DNA from 2 places in the Streptomyces sp. NPDC001156 genome. Region 1 is predicted to be linked to the other one. Evidence: riboswitches for the same ligand, from Rfam matches in the RefSeq annotation. Region 1 holds a riboswitch; the other holds the start of a gene.

Region 1 (11,425 bases):
TGTCTGGTGGATACGGACGTTGTGAGGATGTCCGGGTCGACCGGTGTACATAGTCAGGGTTCGTCCTGCCCCACGGGCGGGTCTGTTTCGGTCAAGGGGAATCGCCCGTGAAGTTGTTTGCGAAGTTGTTCGGCAAGAGCGCGCGAGAGGGCAGTGACAACGCGACGGCCCGCCATCGCGCACAGCCGGGAGAAGCACAGGGGCAGCGTCCGCTGTTCCGGGACCAGGTGGCTGGTCCAGGTGGTGACATTTCGGGAGGTCAGGGCGCGGCGGCTGTTGACCATGGCGCGTCCGGCCCCATAGGTTTCGGGGACATGTCGACTCTGGTGTGTACGAGGTGCGGTCACCGCAACGCGGAGAACAGCCGCTTCTGCTCCAACTGCGGTGCCCCGCTTCGCCCGGGGGCCGTTCCGGAGCGTGCCTCCGAGACGACCTCCACGATCTCCATTTCCGGTCTCGAGGCGTACGACGCGGAGGCCACTGGCCAGACGCCGACCCCGACGCTGTCTCCGGAAGCCCAGGCGGCCGTCGACGCGCTGCCATTCGGTTCGGCGCTGCTGGTGGTGCGCCGCGGCCCCAACTCGGGCAGCCGTTTCCTTCTGGACAGTGACCTGACCACGGCGGGGCGTCATCCGCAGAGCGACATTTTCCTGGATGATGTGACGGTCTCACGCCGGCACGTGGAGTTCCGCCGGAGCCCTGAGGGCGCGTTCACGGTCGCCGATGTCGGCAGCCTCAACGGCACGTACGTCAACCGTGAGCGCATCGACCAGGTGTCGCTTCACAACGGCGACGAGGTGCAGATCGGCAAGTACAGGCTGGTCTTCTACGCGAGTCAGCGGGGCATCTGACCTGCCAGGGCAGGGTCCCCCGCCAGGGAAGGGTCCATGCTTCACACACCGAGCGGCGGTGCCGACAGCGGTACCGCCGCCACGGACAGCGGGCTGATGAGTATCGGCACCGTGCTGAACGTGTTGCGCGAGGAATTCCCCGAAGTCACGATTTCGAAGATCCGTTTCCTGGAGACCGAGGGACTGATCGAGCCACAGCGCACCCCTTCCGGGTACCGCAAGTTCAGCGCGCACGACGTCGAGCGCCTCGGTCAGGTGCTGAGGATGCAGCGGGATCACTACCTGCCGCTGAAGATCATCCGTGAGCATCTGGACGCCCTGGAGCGGGGTGAGGAGGTGCGGTTGCCCTCTCTGGGCCGTTCGCGTGACACGGGTGAGGGCGAGCTGCTCGGGGACGTCCTGGGCGAGCCCGAGGCCTCCGCGGCGATGCGCATCGGCCGGGGCGAGCTGCTGAAGGTCACGGGGATCAGCGCGGAGCAGCTCGAGGAATGGGAGTCGTACGGCCTCGTGGCGCCGTTCCCCGACGGGATGTACGACGCCGAGACGGTCACGGTGGCCACTCTGGTGGCCGAACTGGGCAGGCATGGCATCGAGCCCCGGCATCTGCGGGTCATGAAGGCCGCCGCGGACCGCGACGCAGGCTTGGTGGACCAGGTGGTGGCCCCGCTGCGGCGCCATCGCAACCCCCAGACCAGGGCACATGCCGAGGCACGCACCAAGGAGCTGGCGGGGCTGGCGGTGCGGTTGCACGCGGCGCTGGTGCAGTCCGCGCTGGGTCTGCGGCTGCCCTGAGCGGGGGTGTTCGCCGTCGGCGGATCGGTGGGCCGTTCTGTGCCCGACTACCCAAACGTCCCGGGCACGGCCTAGGGTTGCTGTGTGAACGAGCTCGATGTCGTAGGTGTCCGGGTCGAGATGCCCTCCAACCAGCCGATCGTGCTCCTGCGCGAAGTGGGAGGCGACCGTTACCTGCCCATCTGGATCGGCCCCGGGGAGGCGACGGCCATCGCGTTCGCCCAGCAGGGCATGGCTCCCGCACGACCGCTGACCCACGACCTGTTCAAGGACGTGCTGGAGGCTGTCGGCCAGGAGCTCACGGAAGTACGCATCACGGATCTGCGTGAGGGCGTCTTCTACGCGGAGCTGGTCTTCGCCAGCGGTGTCGAGGTGAGTGCCCGCCCATCCGATGCCATAGCGCTGGCACTGCGCACCGGGACGCCGATCTACGGCAGCGACGGTGTGCTCGACGACGCGGGCATCGCGATCCCGGACGAGCAGGAGGACGAGGTCGAGAAGTTCCGGGAGTTCCTCGACCAGATCTCGCCCGAGGACTTCGGGACCAGCAGCCAGTGACGGTGTCCGGCGGAGGGTCGGCCGGCCGTGCGTGCCGACCGAAGGCCGGGCTGCGATGTGTGCCCCGGGGCGGACGGGAGCAGTGAACCGGCGCAGTGCGCGCGGGCCCGCGGCGTGGATGCGCCGGAGCGCTGGAGCGGATCGCACGAGTGCTCGGACGAACCGCGGAGGCTTCCAGGACGGACCGGCATCCGGTTCTGGCACGCACAGCGAGACAGGACGCCGTCCTTGTCATGCCGAGCCTTGTGACTGCGCAGCGCGAAGCGCGTTGAGCCTTGTTATCGGGGAGACGTGATCGCGTCGGGCCTTCAAAGCGTCGAGTGGGGAGCGAGTCGAGGCGGCGCTCCGGCGAAGTAGCACATGCCTGCGGCCAGTGCCACGTGTGAGGCCCACCCGCTAGAGCATTCGGCTAGCCTTTCCCCGCGGAAGGGCACGGAAAACCACTCCTAGGGTGATTATCACTCGGCGTGCCGAGTGTGGCGATCGTTGACGCACCCCTGGTGACTGCCTACCGTCGAGAAGGCAGGTCAAGGACGGAGGTCGGCGTGAGAATCAGCGGCGGCGGTACGGCGGGGGGTGCCCCCGGACACAGTCTGGGGGACAGCGGCCCGTACCCTTCCTCAAGCTCTCGGCTCCGTCCGAGCAGGGGGTATCCCCACCCCAGCAGCACGACCGACCCCCCCTCTCCTCGGCCCACGGCCGTTCCGGACGACGGAGGGGTGGCTTCCGAGCAGATCGGCTATCGCGGTCCCACGGCGTGTGCTGCCGCGGGCATCACCTACCGCCAGCTGGACTACTGGGCCAGGACGGGCCTGGTCGAACCGAGCGTGCGCCCCGCATACGGATCGGGCACACAGCGGCTCTACAGCTTCCGGGACGTCGTCGTCCTGAAGATCGTCAAGCGGTTCCTCGACACCGGCGTCGGCCTGCAGAACATCCGTACCGCTGTCCAGCACCTGCGGGAGCGCGGTTTCCGCGACCTGGAGCGGATGACGCTGATGAGCGACGGCGCCACCGTCTACGAATGCACCTCACCGGACGAGGTCCACGCCCTGCTCCAGGGCGGTCAGGGCATCTTCGGCATCGCCGTCGGCGTGGTGTGGCGGGACGTGGAGAGCGCGCTGTCGCAACTGCACGGGGAGCGGGTCGACACGGGGGAGACCCTTGTCGGCCACAACCCCGCCGACGAGCTGGCAAGGCGGCGCAACCGGGCCGTCTGAGCCGCGCCGGCTCATCGCTGCCGTGATGTCAGTGGCGTAGGGCAGCATCGGACATGTGAGAGCCGTGCCCACGATCCTGCATCTCGACATGGATGCCTTCTACGCCTCGGCGGAGCAGGCATCCAAGCCGAGCCTGCGCGGCAAGGCCGTCATCGTGGGCGGGCTCGGGCCGCGCGGAGTGGTGGCCACGGCCTCGTACGAGGCCCGGGCCTTCGGGGTGCACTCGGCGATGCCCATGGCCCAGGCACGCCGGCTCGCGCCGAACGCCGCGTATCTGATCCCGCGCTTCACGTTCTACCGGGAGATCAGCGAGCAGGTGATGGGGCTGCTGAGAGCCTTGTCGCCGCTGGTGGAGCCGTTGAGCCTGGACGAGGCGTTCGTGGACCTGGAGGCCGGAGGCACGGCCTGGGACGAGGAATCCGCGCGGCTCGCCGGAACGAAGCTGCGCACCGACATCCGGGCCGTCACCGGGCTCACGGGTTCCGTCGGGCTCGCCGCCTCCAAGATGCTCGCCAAGATCGCTTCCGAGCAGGCCAAGCCGGACGGCCTCCTGCTCATACGGCCGGGTACCGAGCGCGCGCTGCTCGGACCGATGTCGGTGCGCACGCTGCCGGGCGTCGGGCCCGCCACCGGGGACCATCTGCGGCGGGCCGGGATCACCACGGTCGACGAGATCGCCGAGGCGGGGGAGGACGAGCTCGTGCGACTGCTGGGCAAGGCCCATGGGCAGGCGCTGTACGCCATGGCGCTCGCGCGGGACGAGCGGCCGGTGGTGGCCGAGCGGGAGGCCAAGTCGGTGTCGGTCGAGGACACCTACGACGTGGACATCCACGACCGGATCCGCGTCGCCCTGGAAGTGCAGCGGCTCGCCGACCGGTGTGTGCACAGGCTGCGGGGCGCCGGTCTGTCGGGCCGCACGATCGTGCTGAAGGTGCGCCGGTACGACTTCTCCACCCTGACCCGTTCCGAGACCCTGCGCGGGCCCACCGACGATCCATCGGTGGTGCGGGAGGCCGCCGCGAGGCTGCTGGAGGCCGTGGACACGACCGGCGGCGTACGGCTGCTCGGCGTCGGCGTCACCGGACTGGCCGACTACACGCAGGAGGACCTGTTCGCCCAGGCTCACCTGGCGGCGGCCGAGGCGGGCGGGGACGATCGCGCGCAGCCGGAGGAAGCGGTACCGGAACCCGCCGAGCAGGAGCCGGCGGCGCCCTCGGAGCACGTCTGGCGAGCGGGCCAGGACGTGCGCCACCCCGAGTACGGGCACGGGTGGGTGCAGGGCAGCGGTCTCGGCCGGGTGACCGTACGGTTCGAGACGCCGGACTCAGACCCGGGGCGGGTCCGTACGTTCCGGAGCGACGACCCGGGCCTCGAGCCGGCGGATCCTCTGCCTCTGGTAGCCCGAAGCCCGGAAGTCGCGGATCGTGATCCTGGGACGGCGCCGTCCGGGGCGGAAGCGTGACGGGGCCCCTTCAGGCCCGGGCCGTCATGGCCGCCCGCCGGGGCGAGTGAGGTCCCCGAGGGGCATCACCGTCCAGGATGGTCGGCGCGCCTTGGTCCGGACGGGCGGTCTCAGGTCTCCTCGGTCCCCGCGAGATGTCCGAAGTCGCGGTCGTGCGCGGGGGGCGGTGAGGCCACGTCCAGACCGTAGTGGTGGTACAGCTGCAGCTCCTGCTCAGGGGAGAGATGGCGCCCGACGCCGAAGTCGGGGGCGTCCTTGATCAGGGAGCGTTCGAAAGGCACGTAGAGGGCACCTTCGACCAGCTCGCTGGGCTCCAGGGGGACGAACGCGTCCCTGCCGAACAGGCCCGTCCGTATGGCCGCCCACTCCGGTACTCCGGTCGCGTCGTCGAGATAGATCTCGTCGATCGTGCCGATCTTGTTCCCATTGCGGTCGAACGCCTTGCGGCCGATCAGATTCCGCGGATCGATATCGGTCTTCACGGTCCCTCCAACTGGTCGCAACGCATCCGTAAGCACTACAAAAGAGCACAATGAGCCAGGCGGCCACTCGAAGGTTGTCTTGTTGTTCCCGCTGGTAGTCTGGCAAGCGGCTGCTGACCCCGTGCGGGAGAGTCCTCCGGAGTGAACCGGAGGCGCCGAAGGAGCAAACCCTCCCCGGAATCTCTCAGGCACACGTACCGCACGGACGAGGTCACTCTGGAAAGCAGGGCGGGTGTCGACGGCTTCCGCTCTCACCGACGGTGAAAACCGGAGCGCCCTCGGGCGGACCGGTGAAGCTCTCAGGTTTGAGATGACAGAGGGGGAGGCCGTCGGGGTACCCGCGCCGGGGTACCCCTCGAAGGTCGCGTCAGACCAGGAGGCCTCTGCATGACCGCCCACCGCATTCCGCTCTCCGAGCTCGAACGGGGGACGCCCTTCGAGCAGCGCCACATCGGGCCCGACCAGGAGGCGCGGGCCAAGATGCTCGCCCAGGTCGGCTATGGCTCCCTCGACGAGCTCACCGCCACCGCGGTCCCGGATGTGATCAAGAACGCCGACGCACTGGACCTTCCGGGCGCCCGCACCGAGGCGGAGGTGCTGGCCGAGCTGCGCTCCCTCGCCGACCGCAACCAGGTCCTCGACTCCATGATCGGTCTGGGCTACTACGGGACCTTCACTCCGCCGGTGATCCTGCGGAACGTGATGGAGAACCCTGCCTGGTACACCGCGTACACGCCGTACCAGCCCGAGATCTCCCAGGGCAGGCTCGAGGCCCTGCTCAACTTCCAGACCATGGTCGCCGACCTCACCGGGCTGCCGACCTCCGGTGCCTCGCTGCTCGACGAGGGGACGGCCGCCGCCGAGGCGATGGCGCTGTCCCGGCGCATGGGCAAGAACAAGAAGGGCCTTTTCCTGGTCGACGCGGACGCGCTGCCGCAGACCATCGCGGTGATCCAGACCCGCGCGGAGCCCACGGGCGTGGAGGTCGTCGTCGCCGACCTCAGCGACGGCATCCCGGCCGAGGTGGCCGAGCGGGAGATCAACGGCGTGCTGATTCAGTACCCGGGAGCCTCCGGCGCCGTCCGCGACATCAAGCCGGTCATCGAGCAGGCGCACGAGCTGGGCGCGGTCGTCACCGTCGCCGCCGACCTGCTCGCGCTCACGCTGCTGACCTCGCCCGGTGAGCTGGGCGCCGACATCGCCGTCGGGACCACACAGCGCTTCGGCGTGCCGATGGGCTTCGGTGGCCCGCACGCCGGCTACATGGCCGTGCACGAGAAGTTCGCCCGCAGCCTGCCGGGCCGGCTCGTGGGCGTCTCCGTGGACGTGGACGGACACAAGGCCTACCGGCTCGCCCTGCAGACGCGCGAGCAGCACATCCGCCGCGAGAAGGCGACGAGCAACATCTGCACCGCCCAGGTGCTGCTCGCCGTGATGGCCGGGATGTATGCCGTCTACCACGGCCCCGAGGGTCTGCGGACGATCGCGCGCCGTACCCACCGCTACGCCGAGATACTCGCCGCGGGTCTCACGGCGGGCGGTGTCGAGGTCGTCCACGGCGCCTACTTCGACACGCTGACCGTGCGCGTCCCGGGCCGTGCCGACGCGGTGGTCGCGGACGCGCGCGAGCGCGGGGTCAACCTGCGCCTTGTGGACGCCGACCATGTGTCCGTCTCCTGCGACGAGACGACCGGCCGGGCCCAGCTCGGTGCGGTGTGGACCGCCTTCGGCGTCGAGGGCGACATCGAGGCGCTGGACGCCGGCGCCGGGGACGCACTCCCGCAGGGCCTGGTCCGCAGTGACGACTACCTCACGCACCCGGTCTTCCACCAGCACCGCTCCGAGACCGCGATGCTGCGCTACCTGCGTCGGCTGGCGGACCGGGACTACGCGCTCGACCGCGGCATGATCCCGCTGGGCTCCTGCACCATGAAGCTCAACGCGACCACCGAGATGGAGCCGGTCACCTGGCCTGAGTTCGGGCAGCTGCACCCCTTCGCGCCCGCCGAGCAGGCGCAGGGCTACCTGACGCTGATCCGCGAGCTGGAGGAGCGGCTTGCCGAGGTCACCGGCTACGACAAGGTCTCCCTCCAGCCCAACGCCGGCTCCCAGGGCGAGCTGGCGGGTCTGCTCGCGGTCCGCGGCTACCACCGCGCCAACGGTGACGAGCAGCGCACCGTCTGCCTCATCCCCTCCTCGGCGCACGGCACCAACGCCGCCAGCGCGGTCATGGCCGGGATGAAGGTGGTCGTCGTCAAGACCGCCGAGGACGGCGAGATCGACATCGCGGACCTGCGGGCCAAGATCGAGCAGTACCGTGACGAGCTCTCGGTGCTGATGATCACGTACCCGTCCACGCACGGCGTGTTCGAGGAGCACGTCGCGGACATCTGCGCGGCGGTCCACGAGGCCGGCGGCCAGGTGTACGTCGACGGCGCCAACCTCAACGCGCTGGTCGGCCTCGCCAAGCCGGGTCACTTCGGCGGTGACGTCTCGCACCTCAACCTGCACAAGACGTTCTGCATCCCGCACGGCGGCGGCGGTCCCGGCGTGGGCCCCGTCGGCGTCCGCGCGCACCTGGCGCCGTACCTGCCGAACCACCCGCTGCAGCCCGCGGCGGGCCCCGAGACGGGTGTCGGCCCGATCTCCGCCGCCCCCTGGGGCTCCGCCGGCATCCTGCCCATCTCCTGGGCGTACGTCCGGCTCATGGGCGGCGAGGGCCTCAAGCAGGCCACGCAGGTGGCCGTGCTGTCCGCCAACTACATCGCCAAGCGCCTCGAGCCCCACTACCCGGTGCTGTACACCGGTCCGGGCGGCCTGGTCGCCCACGAGTGCATCATCGACCTGCGCCCGCTGACCAAGGCGACCGGAGTGAGCGTCGACGACGTCGCCAAGCGGCTGATCGACTACGGCTTCCACGCGCCGACGATGTCGTTCCCGGTGGCAGGCACGCTGATGATCGAGCCGACCGAGTCGGAGGACCTCGCCGAGATCGACCGGTTCTGCGACGCGATGATCGCCATCCGCGCCGAGATCGAGAAGGTCGGCTCGGGCGAGTGGCCGGCCGAGGACAACCCGCTGCGGAACGCCCCGCACACCGCCGCTGCGCTCGGCGGGCAGTGGGAGCACGCCTACGCGCGCGAGGAGGCCGTCTTCCCGGCCGGTGTCTCGGCCGCGGACAAGTACTGGCCGCCGGTACGCCGCATCGACCAGGCCTTCGGTGACCGCAACCTGGTCTGTTCCTGCCCGCCGCTGGACGCTTACGAGGAGTAATCACCCTCCGACATGCGTCGGGGCCGGTTCGGAGCGTTCGTCTCCGGGCCGGCCCCCTTGTATGCGGGGCAGCGGCTGCCCCTTGTGCGCCTGCCTCAGGCGGCGGTCATCACCTGGTCGGTGCCCATCGGGCGGTGCGGGGCGATGATCTGACCGTCGGGCAGAAGCTCACCGGTGTCCTCGAACAGCAGAACGCCGTTGCACAGCAGGCTCCATCCCTGCTCCGGGTGGTGCGCCACGAGACGGGCGGACTCCCGGTCGGCGGATTCGGCGGTCGGGCACGGTGGCTGGTGCTGGCACATGGTGGATGGGATCTTTCGCTCTGTCGTGATCTGTGGGTTGGCTGTCGTGTCTGTCCTGCGGCTCGTCGAGTCGTTCATGGCCGCTCCCCCGTTGTGAAGCATCGGTCTGGACCCAGTGTTGCCCTACGGACGTCAATCCGCAGGGATTTCGCAGCACCGCTCCTCACAGGTTCATGACGCGTCACCCGCGCGGACGGTTCAGTCCAACTCGAGGGTCACTTCAGGTGGTTCGTGGTGGTCGGAAGGGGCTAGTCAAGGGCGCCCGACCAGCGCGCTGTCCCTCGTACGAGCGTTGTGGAGCACCAATGAGCAACGGAGGTCCGGGCGTGTCGGCACCCGGACACACGACGTGCCCCGCGGCCTTCTGCGGCAGCGGGGCACGAACGGGCGGGGCTAGGCCGGCGTCGGCGAGCCGAGCAGCGGGCCCCGGGTGATCCGGAGGGTCAGCACCGGGAGGAGATCGGCGACCCGGTGCGCGCTATGGGCCGCGATGCCGGGCGGGGCCGGCGCGAGCGGCACCAACAGGTCGGTCGCGGCCGGGTGGCCCGTCGCGCCGTCGGCGGTGCAGTCGCCGTGCAGCCACAGGGTGAGCATGTAGAGCTCGGGCACGGACAGCAGCCGTGCCTGGTAGGGCTGGGTCATCGTCTCCGCCTGGCGCAGGGCCCGTTCGGTGGAGGCGACATAGGGACCCTCGAAGAAGTGGGAGAACGCCCAGCCGTCGGGGGTGAGCATCGTCTCGGCGGCGGCCACGGCGCGGTCGCCGGAGCGGATGAGGAATCGCCACCCGGCGAGCCGGGTGGCGGACGCGCCGGCCGGAGTGATCCGGTCCAGCACATGCACCGGCAGGGGCAGTTCGGGTGTGACGGGTCCCTGGGCGGTGCGCAGGGACGGGGTGACAGCCTCGCGGACCGCGGTGGGGGAACCGAGGGCCGTGAGGACGGAGCGGAGGGCGGGCGCGGGAGCCGGGGGGACGTGCAACTGCATGGTGGGTCGCCTCTCATTCGACAGGCATGGTGGCGCGAGGGCGTGGTGGGGCGGGCGGACGGCGCTGTCAGCTCTCGGGGTCCGAGGGGCGGGGGATGGTGCCCGGACGAATGGCGACCCTTTTGACGACAGGCTCAGGACCGCGAGTGCCAACTCTCTACCCCGTGCCGAAAGTTTATATGACGCGCGTTCATGCAGTGTTTCATCTAGTCGTCCCGCGTATGACGAACAAGGAGATATTCGGTCGGCGATAAGCGGGATTCGTCCCGGTGCTGCTCGGGCCCGACAGCCGTGACCTCGGAATACTCGCCCGTAGCGGTAGGCCGATTCTCGTCGGCGTTTTTCACGACGTGGTTGCGCCGTGAAACTGCTCAATGCGCCATGCCCCGTGAATGTGCCGGACGGCATCGGCCATCAGCCTACCGTGCGACCGCCCGAGTGCGGGACGTTATCGATCGCGTTGCCGGGGCATCATCCACCGAGACCCGGGACAGCAGCGGCCGGAACGTCGGCCTACCCATCACAGGAGGGACGCTTCGATGGGAGAGAAGGTCGTGGCGGGGCCGTTCGACCTGTCCGATCGCCAGCGCTACCGCGGCAAGCTCAGGCAGTGTCTGGAGGGACTGGCGCGACTGCTGGAGGAGAAGCGGTTCGACAGGCCGAAGAACCTGATGGGTCTGGAGATCGAACTGAATCTCGTCGGCTCCGACGGCATGCCGAAAATGCTGAATGCGCAAGTGCTGGAAAGGATTGCCAGCCGGGATTTCCAAACAGAACTCGCCATGTTCAATCTGGAAGTCAACATAGCTCCACACGTGTTGGGGGGACGTGTATTCGACCGGCTCGCCGAGGAGCTGCGCACCTCGCTCGCCTATGCCGACCGCAAAGCCGGCGAGGTCGACGCCGGAATCGTGATGATCGGCATTCTGCCCACCCTCGACCGTGACGACCTGGTCTCCTCCAATCTCTCGGCCGTCGACCGGTACAGGCTGCTCAACGACCAGATCGTCGCAGCGCGCGGCGAGGACTTCAGGTTGGACATCGACGGGGTGGAGCGGCTGGAGTGCACCTCGCGCTCGATCGCGCCGGAGGCCGCCTGCACATCCGTCCAGCTGCATCTCCAGGTCACCCCGGGGCGCTTCGCGGACGTGTGGAACGCCGCACAGGCCGTCGCGGCGGCGCAGGTCGCCGTCGGCGCCAACTCCCCGTTCCTGTTCGGGCGTGAGCTGTGGCGCGAGTCCCGGCCGCCGCTGTTCCTGCAGTCCACCGACACCCGGCCGCCCGAACTGCAGGCGCAGGGCGTGCGACCGCGCACATGGTTCGGGGAGCGCTGGATCACATCCGCGTACGAACTGTTCGAGGAGAACCTGCGCTACTTCCCGGCGCTGCTGCCGATCTGCGACGACGAGGACCCGTTGCGCGTCATCGACGAGGGCGGCACGCCCAAGCTCGCCGAACTCGTCCTGCTCAACGGCACGGTGTACCGCTGGAACCGGCCCGT
Region 2 (11,425 bases), on a different contig from region 1:
CCTCAGCCGGCGATGTGGGTGTCGTACTCATCGGCGGAGAGCAGGTCGGCCGGCTCCTCCGTGACGCGCACCTTGAACAGCCAGCCGCCCTCGAAGGGGGCGGAGTTCACCAGCGACGGGTCGTTCACCACGTCCTCGTTGACCTCCGTCACCTCGCCGCTGACCGGCGAGTAGAGGTCGCTCACCGACTTGGTCGACTCCAGCTCACCGCAGGTGTCACCCGCGGTCACCGAGTCTCCGACCTCCGGGAGCTGGACGAACACGACATCGCCGAGCGCGTTGGCGGCATGCTCCGTGATGCCGATCGTCGAGACGCCGTCCTCGGCGGCCGACAGCCACTCGTGCTCCTTGCTGTAACGCAGCTGCTGGGGGTTGCTCATGGCCTGAATTCTCCTGTACGCGGGGAGTGGTGGTGAAAGGGGGACTGCTGGAGACGTGTGTGACCAGGGTCTACGGGTGGGGTGCCACGCCCGCCCCCGGCCCAGTCTCTACTTCTGGCGCTTGTAGAACGGCAGCGCCACGACCTCGTACGGTTCATGGCTGCCCCGGATGTCCACCCCGACCCCGGGCGTGCCCGGTGCGGAGTGCGCGGCGTCGACGTAGGCGATCGCGATCGGCTTGCCCAGCGTGGGGGAGGGCGCGCCGGAGGTGACCTCACCGATCACCTCGCCGCCGGAGACGACCGCGTACCCGGCGCGCGGGACGCGACGGCCCTCGGCGACCAGCCCGACGAGGACCCGCGGCGGGTTCTGCTCCGCGCGCTCCGCGGCCCCGAGCAGCGCGGCGCGCCCCACGAAGTCGCCCTCCTTCTCGAACTTCACCACGCGGCCGAGACCGGCGTCGAAGGGGGTCAGGGAGGTGGTCAGCTCGTGCCCGTACAGCGGCATGCCCGCCTCCAGGCGCAACGTGTCCCGGCAGGACAGCCCGCAGGGGATGAGGCCGACGGGCGCGCCCGCCTCGGTCAGCGCCTGCCACAGCTTCTCGGCGTGCTCGGGGGCGACGAACAGCTCGAAGCCGTCCTCGCCGGTGTAGCCGGTGCGCGCGATCAGCGCCGGGACGCCGGCGACCGTGCCGGGCAGACCCGCGTAGTACTTGAGGCCGTCGAGGTCGGCGTCGGTGAGGGACTTCAGGATGCCGGGCGACTCGGGGCCCTGGACGGCGAGCAGCGCGTAGGCGTCGCGGTCGTCGCGCACCTCGGCGTCGAAGCCGGCGGCGCGCTCCACGAGGGCGTCCAGCACCACCTGGGCGTTGGAGGCGTTGGCGACGACCATGTACTCCTGTTCACCGAGCCGGTACACGATCAGGTCGTCGAGGATGCCGCCGTCCTCCCGGCAGATCATGGTGTAGCGGGCCCGGCCGACGCCGACGGAGGAGATGTTGCCGACCAGGGCGTGGTCGAGGAGTCGGTTGGCCTGGGGCCCGGTCACGGTGATCTCGCCCATGTGCGAGAGGTCGAAGAGGCCCGCCTTCGTCCGGACGGCGATGTGCTCGTCGCGCTCGGATCCGTACCGCAGGGGCATGTCCCAGCCGGCGAAGTCGGTCATCGTCGCGCCGAGCTCACGATGCCGGGCATCAAGGGCGGTGCGGCGCAGGGGGCTGCTGCTCATCGGTTGTGCTCCCAAGGCGATGGGGGTCCCCCGGCGCGAGCGAAGCCGAGCGTGGGGGAGGGCGAGGTCGTTCCTCCCCATCTGTCATCGGAACCTGAGAGGTTCGCCATGACTCCCGCGGCGGGTCGTCACGGCTTGCACCTTGGGTGGAGCCGTCCGAAGCGGCTCGCTTTCCAGATGTGCCTCGCCCGCGCGGTATCGGGGCCTGAGAGATTCAAGGGAGGGACTTGCTCCTTCGGCGCCCGGACGGACGTACGGCGGACGTACGCGTACCCGGGACTCTCCCGCGCGGATTCAAGCGGCCGGTATGCAGTTGGCGCGCACATCATTGCACGCATCGCCGGATGGTGGCAGGGCCGCATCCGGAACCGGCCCGCGGCGGTACGCGAACGAAATCGCGAGACGCGCACATTACCTTCTCTTTACACTCGGTGGGGAGTGACTTCCTGACCAAGGGAGGGCGATGACAGTGGACAGGCCCACGGCGTATGCCACGACCTCGGGCATCGCGGTGCCCGGGCAGCCCGGCACCCCGGCGCGGGAGGCCCGCGGACCCCGGCGGAAGGCCGTGGTCCGGGATCTGCGCGCCTGCGCGGGGCGCAGCCCGCACGGGCTCACCTTCTCGGCGGGCGACCTCGTCGTCGTCACCGGTCTGCCCGGCAGCGGCAAGTCCACGCTGATGCGGCGCGCCGTACGGGGCGTGCGGGTCGACTCCCAGGACACCCGCGACCGCTGGGACACGCGCGTGGCCCGCTTCCTGCCGTACGGGGTCTACCGTCCCCTGGTCCGTCTCGCCCACTACGCGGGTCTGCGCCGCGCCCTGCGCGCGGGCACCGGGGTCGTCGTGCACGACTGCGGCACCCAGGCCTGGGTGCGCGGCTGGCTGGCCCGGGAGGCCCGGCGCCGGGGTGGCACACTCCATCTGCTCCTGCTCGACGTCCCCCCGGACACGGCCCTTGCGGGACAGTACGAGCGCGGCCGAGGTGTCTCGCGGTACGCGTTCGTCAAGCACCGCCGGGCCACCCGCCGCCTGCTGCGCGCCGTCGAGCAGGGCCGGCTGCCCGAGGGCTGCGGCTCGGTGGTGCTGCTCGACCGGGACGCGGCGGACGTCCTGCGCCGCATCGACTTCGCGGCCTGACCGCCCCCGCACCCCTGGCGCTAGCCTTTGGGGCCACAGCAGTGGTTCTGAGCAGGCGGTAGAACAGATGGACTTCCCAGCGGATCTTCCCGCGGACTTTCCCCCACAGGCGCACCCCCATCCGCACGGCGGATGGCCGGGCAACGAACTGGAGGAGGTGCTCTCCGCCTCGCTCGGCGTGCCCTCGGCCGGCGGCCGGATCATCGAGGTCCTCGGCCGCAGCTTCGTCTGGGTGCCGCTGCCCAACGACGGCGGACCGCACAGCGGCCCCCTCGACCTCCCCACCCTTCAGATCGAGGGCCAGGCCTACGTCCCGGTCTTCAGTTCGGAGGAGCAGTTCCGCCAAGTCGTCGGCAATCACATGTCGTACACGATCGCGCCCGCCGTCGAGTTCGCCCGCGGCCTGCCCCCGCAGGTCGGTATCGCGGTCAACCCGGACGGAGTGGTCGGTGTGCCGCTGCCGCCCGACGCGGTGGCCGAGCTGTGCCGCACCGGGCGCACCCCGCTCGACGGGCTGGTGAGCGGCGGCCGTGTCCGTCTCTTCGAACCCGACTGGCAGGACGAGCCGGTGGACTTCCTCGCCGCCGCCTCGGCCGAGTTCGCGCCGACCGGCGCGGTGCTCACCGCGCGGCGCTGCCTGGCCGCGATCGAGACCGCCGACCCCGTGATGTTCATAGGCGTTGAGCTCTCCTCCTGGGAGGCTGACGCACGCAGCCTCGTGCTGGACGCGCTCGGCCGGGCGCTCGGCAAGGTGCCGGTCAAGACGCCGGTGAACATGGTGTTCCTGGACGTGGCCCAGGATCCGGTGGGGGACTGGATGCGGGAGCGGGTGCGCCCCTTCTACCAGCACGGACTGTGAACCGTCCGCAGGCTTGGCGCGGGACGCCGGACCGAAGTGGGGTGGCGCGCATCAAGTTGCTGTCAGTATGGCGCCTTAACCTGGTTTCATGGCCGCAGCGGGAGTGGCCCGCGTCCGGCCGGGTCCGGCCCGCGGCGACGCCGCAGGAGGATCCGGTCTCCCCGGGGCAAGGGAGAATGACCCGGTCGGGGCGGTGCGGCTGGAATCCGCCCGCGCCGCAGCGGAGAGATCCGTCGGGGTCGGCAGGTTCGTGGTGAAGGGGCGGTAGAGGGTGAGCGCGTCGTCGGGCACGGCCGCGGCCGGGCAGGTCGAGCACATGCTGCGCCAGGTGACGCCCGGGCGTTACGACGCCTACGAGGCGCTCCTTCACGCGCTCGCGACCCCCTCCTCCGGGCAGGTCTGGATGCTGCTCTGGCACGGCCAGGCGGGCTCGCCCGACGCCCAGTACGGGAACATGGAGGTGGCCGGCCACGGCTACGCGCCCTGCGTCACCTCCGCCCAGGAACTCTCGGCCAGCGGCTGGAACCGCTCGTACGAGGTGGTCGACGGCCTCGACGTCGCCCGCACCCTCTACCCGGACCACTACGGCCTCTGGCTCAACCCCCACGCGCCGGGCGGCGGTGTCGGCATCCCCTGGCTCGATCTGCGCCGCATCGCCACCGGTCTCGAACGCCAGCCCGCGGGGCCGCTGAGGCTGTCCGAACCGGCCCTGGAGATCCCGCAGTTCTACGCCCTCCTCACGCAGAACGCCCACCGCACGGCCGCGGTCCGCTCGCTGCGCCGGGCCTGGGTGCAGCCCGCCCACGGCGCTCCGTACCTGGTGATCGGCCTGGATGTGTACGACACCTCACCGCTCGCCGTCGACTCGGTGCGCGCGATGATGCAGCAGTCCGTCGTGGCCGTGCCCGAGGGACTGTCCGTGTCGACCGTCGCGATGTCCGACGAGTACGACCCGGTCGTGATGTGGCTGCGCGCAGGCACCCGCCCGTTCTACGACCGCGAGGCCCACGCGGCCCAGGCCCCGGCCGTGGGCGGGTACGGCTATCCGCCGGCCCGCGGGGCCTACTGAGTTCGGCACCCCGGCGTCCGCCGCCGGATCTCCTCCAGGGGGACTTCTTCGCGCGTAGAACAGGGAGGACGATCACGCTTTGGTGTGCTGTGTGCCAAATGAGGCACGTCCGACGCCCGCTACCCGCTGTCCGGATAACGGAACCCCCCAGACCTCATCACGTTTACGCATCCATTCACCGCCAAGTCTGGCAAGTGATCGCCGATGCGTTGAAGACTCCCGCTTCAAGGGGTTCGCCCCTGTGTACGACGGACTGTTTCATGCCGCCACAGCGGCAAGCGCGGGCCGGTCACCGCCGGTTGAGAGGGGTCCCTGCCAGATGACGGCACCATTGCACGAGCCGACCGCGGAAGCGGCCCCAAGTGCTGCCGAGGAAGCGGCGGTCGCCAGAGCCGACGCGAAGGCCGTACAGGGGCGTTCCCTGGGCCGGATCGCCTGGGAGCGACTGAAGAGGGACAAGCTCGCCCTCACCGGCGGGGTAGTCGTGCTCGTCCTCATCCTGGTCGCCGTGCTCGCGCCGGTGATCACCAGCCTGGTCGGGCAGGATCCGGACGCCTACCACGAGAACCTGATCGACCCGCTGTTCGGTACTCCCACGGGCTCCCTGGGCGGCATCAGCGGCGACCACCTGCTGGGCGTCGAGCCGGTCAACGGCCGCGACATCTTCGCGCGCATCCTCTACGGCGCCCAGATCTCCCTCCTGGTCGGCTTCCTGTCGGCCGTGGTCGCCGTGGTCCTGGGCACCGTCCTCGGCATCCTGGCCGGCTTCTTCGGCGGCTGGGTCGACTCCCTGATCAGCCGCGTCATGGACGGTCTGCTCGCCTTCCCGCAGCTGCTGTTCACCATCGCCCTGGTCTCCGTCATGCCGAACGACATGCTGGGCCTGTCCGGCTCCAGCGTGCGCGTGCTGGTGATGATCGTGGTCATCGGCTTCTTCGGCTGGCCCTACATCGGACGCGTGGTGCGCGGCCAGACCCTCTCGCTGCGCGAGCGCGAATACGTCGAGGCCGCCCGATCGCTGGGCGCCGGGCGCTTGTACATCCTGTTCAAGGAACTGCTGCCCAACCTCGTCGCCCCGATCATCGTGTACACGACGATGATGATCCCCACCAACATCCTCACCGAGGCGGCACTCAGCTTCCTGGGCGTGGGCGTCAAGCCGCCCACGGCCTCATGGGGGCAGATGCTCTCCAGCGCGATCGACTACTACGAGTCGGACCCCATGTACATGGTGGTCCCGGGTGTAGCGATCTTCATCACTGTTCTCGCCTTCAACCTCTTCGGCGACGGCGTGCGGGATGCGCTGGACCCGAAGGGCTCCCGCTGAACTGCCGTACCCCAAGCGTCCCGTGCCACTGACACGGGGTCTCTCATCTAAACCGGAGGATCCGAGATCGTGACTACCCAACGCACCTCAGGGCGGCGGAAGCAGGCGTTGGCCGCTGCTGCCGCGGTCGCCGCGCTGCTGACCACGGCGGCGTGCGGCGGCGGTGGCGCTGACGACAACAAGGGCTCGAAGACCGGTGCCGCCGGCTTCGACGCGGCCAACAACAAGGTCGCGCAGGCCTCCCTCGCCAAGAAGGGCGGCACGCTGCGGTTCGGTGGCGCCCAGGACGCCGACTCGTGGGACACCACGCGTGGCTACTACGGCTTCATGTGGGACTTCGCGCGCTACTACAGCCGCCAGCTCGTCACGACCAAGGCCGAGCCGGGCAAGGCCGGCGCCGAGCTGACCCCGGACCTCGCCACCGGGCTTGCCAAGGTCTCCGACAGCGGCAAGACCTACACGTACACGCTGCGTGACGGCGTGACGTGGGAGGACGGCAAGCCGATCACGTCCAAGGACGTCAAGTACGGCATCGAGCGCGTGTGGGCGCAGGACGTGCTGTCCGGTGGTCCGACGTACCTGAAGGACGTCCTCGACCCCAAGGGCCAGTACCAGGGTCCCTACAAGGACAAGTCCGCGGACAAGCTGGGTCTGAAGGCGATCGACACGCCGGACGACAAGACCATCGTCTTCCACCTCCCGAAGGCCAACTCGGACTTCGAGGACATGCTGGCCCTGGTCTCGGCCTCCCCGGTCCGCCAGGACATGGACACCAAGTCCAAGTACGGTCTGCACCCCTTCTCCTCCGGCCCGTACAAGTTCCAGTCGTACAGCCCGGGCAAGGACCTGACCCTGGTCCGCAACGACCAGTGGAAGCAGGCGTCGGACCCGGTCCGCAAGGCCTACCCGGACAAGATCACCGTCCAGTTCTTCTCGGACGCCAACCAGCTGGACCAGCGTCTGCTCAACGGTGACCTGGACCTGGACATCAACCAGACCGGCATGTCGCCGCAGGGCCGCACCACCGCCCTGAAGGAGCACAAGGCCAACCTGGACAACCCGGTCTCCGGCTACATCCGTTACGCGGTCTTCCCGCAGAGCGTGAAGCCGTTCGACAACATCGAGTGCCGCAAGGCCGTCATCCTCGGCGCCGACCACGTGTCGATCCAGACCGCCCGTGGCGGCCCGATCGCCGGTGGCGACATCGGCACCAACATGCTCCCGCCGTCCATCCCGGGCGCCGAGGGCCAGAAGTACGACCCGTTCGAGATCGCCGGCGCGAACAAGAACGGCAACGAGGCCAAGGCCAAGGAGGCCCTGAAGGCCTGCGGCAAGCCGAACGGCTTCTCCACCACCATCGCCGTCCGCAACAACAAGCCGGTCGAGGTGGCCACCGCCCAGTCCCTGCAGGCGTCGCTGAAGAAGATCGGCATCACCGCGCAGATCGACCAGTACGACGGCTCGCAGACCACCGGCATCATCGGCAGCCCCTCGAACGTGCAGAAGAAGGGCTACGGCATCATCATCATGGGCTGGGGCCCGGACTTCCCGTCCGTCCAGGGCTTCGGTCTGCCGCTGTGGGACAGCAAGTACATCCTGCAGAGCGGTAACAACAACTACGCGCTGATCAAGGACAAGGCGATCGACGGCCTGTTCGACGACTACGTCAACACGCTGGACGCCGCCGGCAAGACCAAGATCGCCACGGAGATCAACCACAAGGTCATGGAGGGCGCCTACTACATGCCCTTCACCTTCGAGAAGTTCATCAACTGGCGCGGGGACAACCTGGCGAACGTGTACACGACCGACGGCTACAGCGGCACGTACGACTTCGTCAACCTCGGCCTGAAGTCCGCGAAGTAGAACCGGCACACCCGCCGTACGGCACGAAAGGCAGGTGAAGGCCGGCGACGCGTGATCGCGGGCCACCGGAAGACCTCCGGTGGCCCGTGGTCCGCGGCGGGCCGAGAGCTGTGCTCGCTTACCTCATCAGGCGGCTGTTCGCCGCCGCAGTGATGCTCGTGGTCATCATCATGGTGGTCTTCGGCATCTTCTTCCTCGTCCCCAAGTGGGCGGGCGTGGACATCGCCACGAGCTTCGTGGGCAAGCAGGCCGACCCGGCCGCCGTCGAAGCGGTGCGTGTGAAGCTGGGGCTCTCAGACCCGATCTACGCTCAGGTCTGGGAGTTCTTCAAGGGCATCTTCGCGGGCCGCACCTACGCGGCCGGCGGTGACGTCACCCACTGTGCCGCGCCGTGCTTCGGCTACTCCTTCCGCAGCGAGCAGGCCGTCTGGCCGGTGCTGACCGACCGCTTCCCGGTGACCCTGGGCCTGGCGCTCGGTGCCGCCGTGCTGTGGCTGGTCTTCGGTGTCGCGGCGGGTGTGCTCTCCGCGCTCAAGCGCGGCAGCATCTGGGACCGCGGCGCGATGGTCGTCGCGCTGTCGGGCGTCTCCCTCCCGATCTACTTCACGGGCATGCTCTCGCTGGCGATCTTCGCCTTCGGGCTCCACTGGATCGACGCCAAGTACGTGCCGCTGGATCAGAGTTTCACCGGCTGGCTGGGCGGCATGATCCTCCCGTGGATCACCCTCGCGTTCCTGTACGCGGCGATGTACGCCCGTATCACCCGCGCCACCATGCTGGAGATCCTCGGTGAGGACTACATCCGCACGGCGCGCGCGAAGGGCCTCAAGGAGCAGGCCGTCATCGGCAAGCACGCCATGCGCTCCACGATGACGCCCATCCTGACCATGCTCGGCATGGACCTCGGCGCCCTCATCGGCGGCGCGATCCTGACGGAGTCCACCTTCAACCTGCCCGGCCTCGGCCGCGCGGTGCTGGACGCCATCAAGAACCAGGACCTGCCGATCATCCTGGGCGTCACCCTGATCACTTCTCTCGCGGTGCTGATCGCCAACCTCGTGGTGGACATCCTGTACGCCGTGATCGACCCCCGAGTGAGGCTCTCATGACCGAACTCAGCAAGACCGGAGCTGCCGTGGGCGAGCCCACCTCCGCCTCGTCCGCCCCGACCTCCTTCCTGGAAGTGCGCGACCTGAAGGTGCACTTCCCGACCGACGACGGTTTGGTCAAGTCCGTCGACGGCCTCAGCTTCAAGCTGGAGAAGGGCAAGACCCTCGGCATCGTGGGCGAGTCGGGTTCGGGCAAGTCGGTGACCTCGCTCGGCATCATGGGTCTGCACACCGCCGGCCAGTACGGCAAGCGCAAGGCGCAGATCTCCGGCGAGATCTGGCTGAACGGCACCGAGCTGCTGTCCGCCGACCCCGACCACGTGCGCAAGCTGCGTGGCCGTGACATGGCGATGATCTTCCAGGACCCGCTGTCCGCGCTGCACCCGTACTACACGATCGGGCAGCAGATCGTGGAGGCGTACCGGATCCACCACGACGTCGACAAGAAGACCGCCCGCAAGCGGGCGATCGAGATGCTCGACCGGGTGGGCATCCCGCAGCCGGACAAGCGGGTGGACGGCTACCCGCACGAGTTCTCCGGCGGTATGCGCCAGCGCGCGATGATCGCGATGGCGCTGGTCAACAACCCCGAACTGCTCATCGCGGACGAGCCGACGACCGCCCTGGACGTGACCGTCCAGGCGCAGATCCTCGACCTGATCCGCGATCTGCAGAAGGAGTTCGGCTCCGCGGTCATCATCATCACCCACGACCTGGGCGTCGTCGCCGAGCTGGCCGACGACCTCCTGGTGATGTACGGCGGCCGCTGTGTGGAGCGCGGCCCGGCCGAGAAGGTGTTCTACGAGCCCCGACACCCCTACACCTGGGGTCTGCTCGGCTCGATGCCGCGTCTGGACCGCGAGCAGCAGGACCGCCTGATCCCGGTCAAGGGCTCCCCGCCCTCGCTGATCAACGTCCCGTCCGGCTGTGCCTTCAACCCGCGCTGCCCGTACGCCGACATCCCGAAGGACAACGTCACCCGCACGGTCCGCCCCGAGCTGACCGAGGTCGGCAGCCAGCACTGGGCCGCCTGCCACATGACGCAGGAGCAGCGGGAGCGTATCTGGATCGAAGAGATTGCGCCGAAGCTGTGAGCGAGAACCCCAAGGACGCAGCGGTGACCATTCCCGCGCAGAGCGATGGTGCCACCCTCACCAAGGACGCCGCTCCCGGCGAGACCCTGCTGAAGGTGACCGGGCTCCAGAAGCACTTCCCGATCCGCAAGGGCCTGCTCCAGCGGCAGGCCGGCGCGGTGCGTGCCGTCGACGGCCTCGACTTCGAGGTCAAGGCCGGCGAGACGCTCGGTGTCGTGGGCGAGTCGGGCTGCGGCAAGTCGACGATGGGCCGGCTGATCACCCGGCTGCTCGAACCGACGGCCGGCACGGTCGAGTTCCAGGGCAAGGACATCACCCACCTCGGCGTGGGCGGTATGCGTCCGCTGCGCCGCGATGTGCAGATGATCTTCCAGGACCCGTACTCGTCGCTGAACCCGCGCCACACCATCGGCACGATCATCGGTGCTCCCTTCAAGCTCCAGGGCGTCGTGCCCGAGGGCGGCATCAAGAAGGAAGTCCAGCGGCTGCTGTCGGTCGTGGGTCTCAACCCCGAGCACTACAACCGCTACCCGCACGAATTCTCCGGCGGCCAGCGCCAGCGCATCGGTATCGCCCGCGCGCTCGCGCTCAACCCGAAGCTGGTCGTGGCGGACGAGCCGGTGTCCGCGCTGGACGTGTCGATCCAGGCGCAGGTCGTGAACCTGCTGGACGACCTCCAGGAGGAGCTCGGCCTGACGTACGTGATCATCGCGCACGACCTCTCGGTCGTCCGGCACGTCTCGGACCGGATCGCGGTGATGTACCTCGGCAAGATCGTGGAGCTGGCGGACCGCGAATCGCTGTACAAGGCGCCGATGCACCCGTACACCAAGGCGCTGATGTCGGCGGTTCCGATCCCGGACCCGAGGCGCAAGAACGCCAAGAGCGAGCGCATCCTGCTCAAGGGCGACGTCCCCTCGCCGATCGCGCCGCCGAGCGGCTGCCGTTTCCACACGCGGTGCTGGAAGGCGACGGAGATCTGCCGGACGACCGAGCCGCAGCTCATCGAGCTGAAGCCGGGGCAGCGAGTGGCCTGCCACCACCCGGAGAACTTCGAGGACCAGGCTCCGCAGGACACGGTGCTGCTGTCGGCCGCGAAGGAAGCGGCCGAACTGGTGGCCGACGAGGTTCTGGCGGAGTCCGCTGCGACATCGGCGGCGGTGGCGGCGGAGGTGGAGGCTGCGGCCGCCGCGGAGACCGCGGCTGACACGGAGACCGCGGCCGGCACGGCCTCGGACACCGAGGAGCCGGCCGAGACGCCCGCTGGGGCTGCTTCCGAGGAGACCGCCTCCGAGGAGTCGGAAACCGACGGCACGAAGTAAAAGACATTCGCTCACGCGTATGCCCCGGAAACCG

What was found. Region 1 has a riboswitch for glycine ahead of gcvP (aminomethyl-transferring glycine dehydrogenase). Riboswitches for the same ligand answer to the same signal wherever they lie in the genome.
Region 2: it holds a riboswitch for glycine, as region 1 does, so the genes downstream of both, gcvT (glycine cleavage system aminomethyltransferase GcvT) here and gcvP (aminomethyl-transferring glycine dehydrogenase) in region 1, are expected to answer to the same signal.

What each region holds. Positions count from the first base shown of each region.
Region 1 covers NZ_JBSFJX010000012.1:5,733-17,157, forward strand. The annotation lists gene ACWDA7_RS08950 (FHA domain-containing protein) at 66-851, shown strand; gene ftsR (transcriptional regulator FtsR) at 888-1,643, shown strand; gene ACWDA7_RS08960 (bifunctional nuclease family protein) at 1,728-2,201, shown strand; gene ACWDA7_RS08965 (MerR family transcriptional regulator) at 2,747-3,421, shown strand; gene ACWDA7_RS08970 (DNA polymerase IV) at 3,477-4,883, shown strand; gene ACWDA7_RS08975 (PRC-barrel domain-containing protein) at 4,994-5,365, opposite strand; glycine riboswitch at 5,480-5,575, shown strand; gene gcvP (aminomethyl-transferring glycine dehydrogenase) at 5,753-8,638, shown strand; gene ACWDA7_RS08985 (DUF5999 family protein) at 8,734-8,940, opposite strand; gene ACWDA7_RS08990 (hypothetical protein) at 9,334-9,924, opposite strand; gene ACWDA7_RS08995 (glutamate--cysteine ligase) at 10,464-11,425, shown strand, end outside.
Region 2 covers NZ_JBSFJX010000035.1:39,379-50,803, forward strand. The annotation lists gene gcvH (glycine cleavage system protein GcvH) at 3-380, opposite strand; gene gcvT (glycine cleavage system aminomethyltransferase GcvT) at 489-1,607, opposite strand; glycine riboswitch at 1,679-1,790, opposite strand; glycine riboswitch at 1,791-1,904, opposite strand; gene ACWDA7_RS19035 (AAA family ATPase) at 2,071-2,745, shown strand; gene ACWDA7_RS19040 (enhanced serine sensitivity protein SseB) at 2,813-3,604, shown strand; gene ACWDA7_RS19045 (enhanced serine sensitivity protein SseB C-terminal domain-containing protein) at 3,921-4,673, shown strand; gene ACWDA7_RS19050 (ABC transporter permease) at 4,993-6,000, shown strand; gene ACWDA7_RS19055 (ABC transporter substrate-binding protein) at 6,070-7,866, shown strand; gene ACWDA7_RS19060 (ABC transporter permease) at 7,977-8,975, shown strand; gene ACWDA7_RS19065 (ABC transporter ATP-binding protein) at 8,972-10,069, shown strand; gene ACWDA7_RS19070 (ABC transporter ATP-binding protein) at 10,093-11,391, shown strand.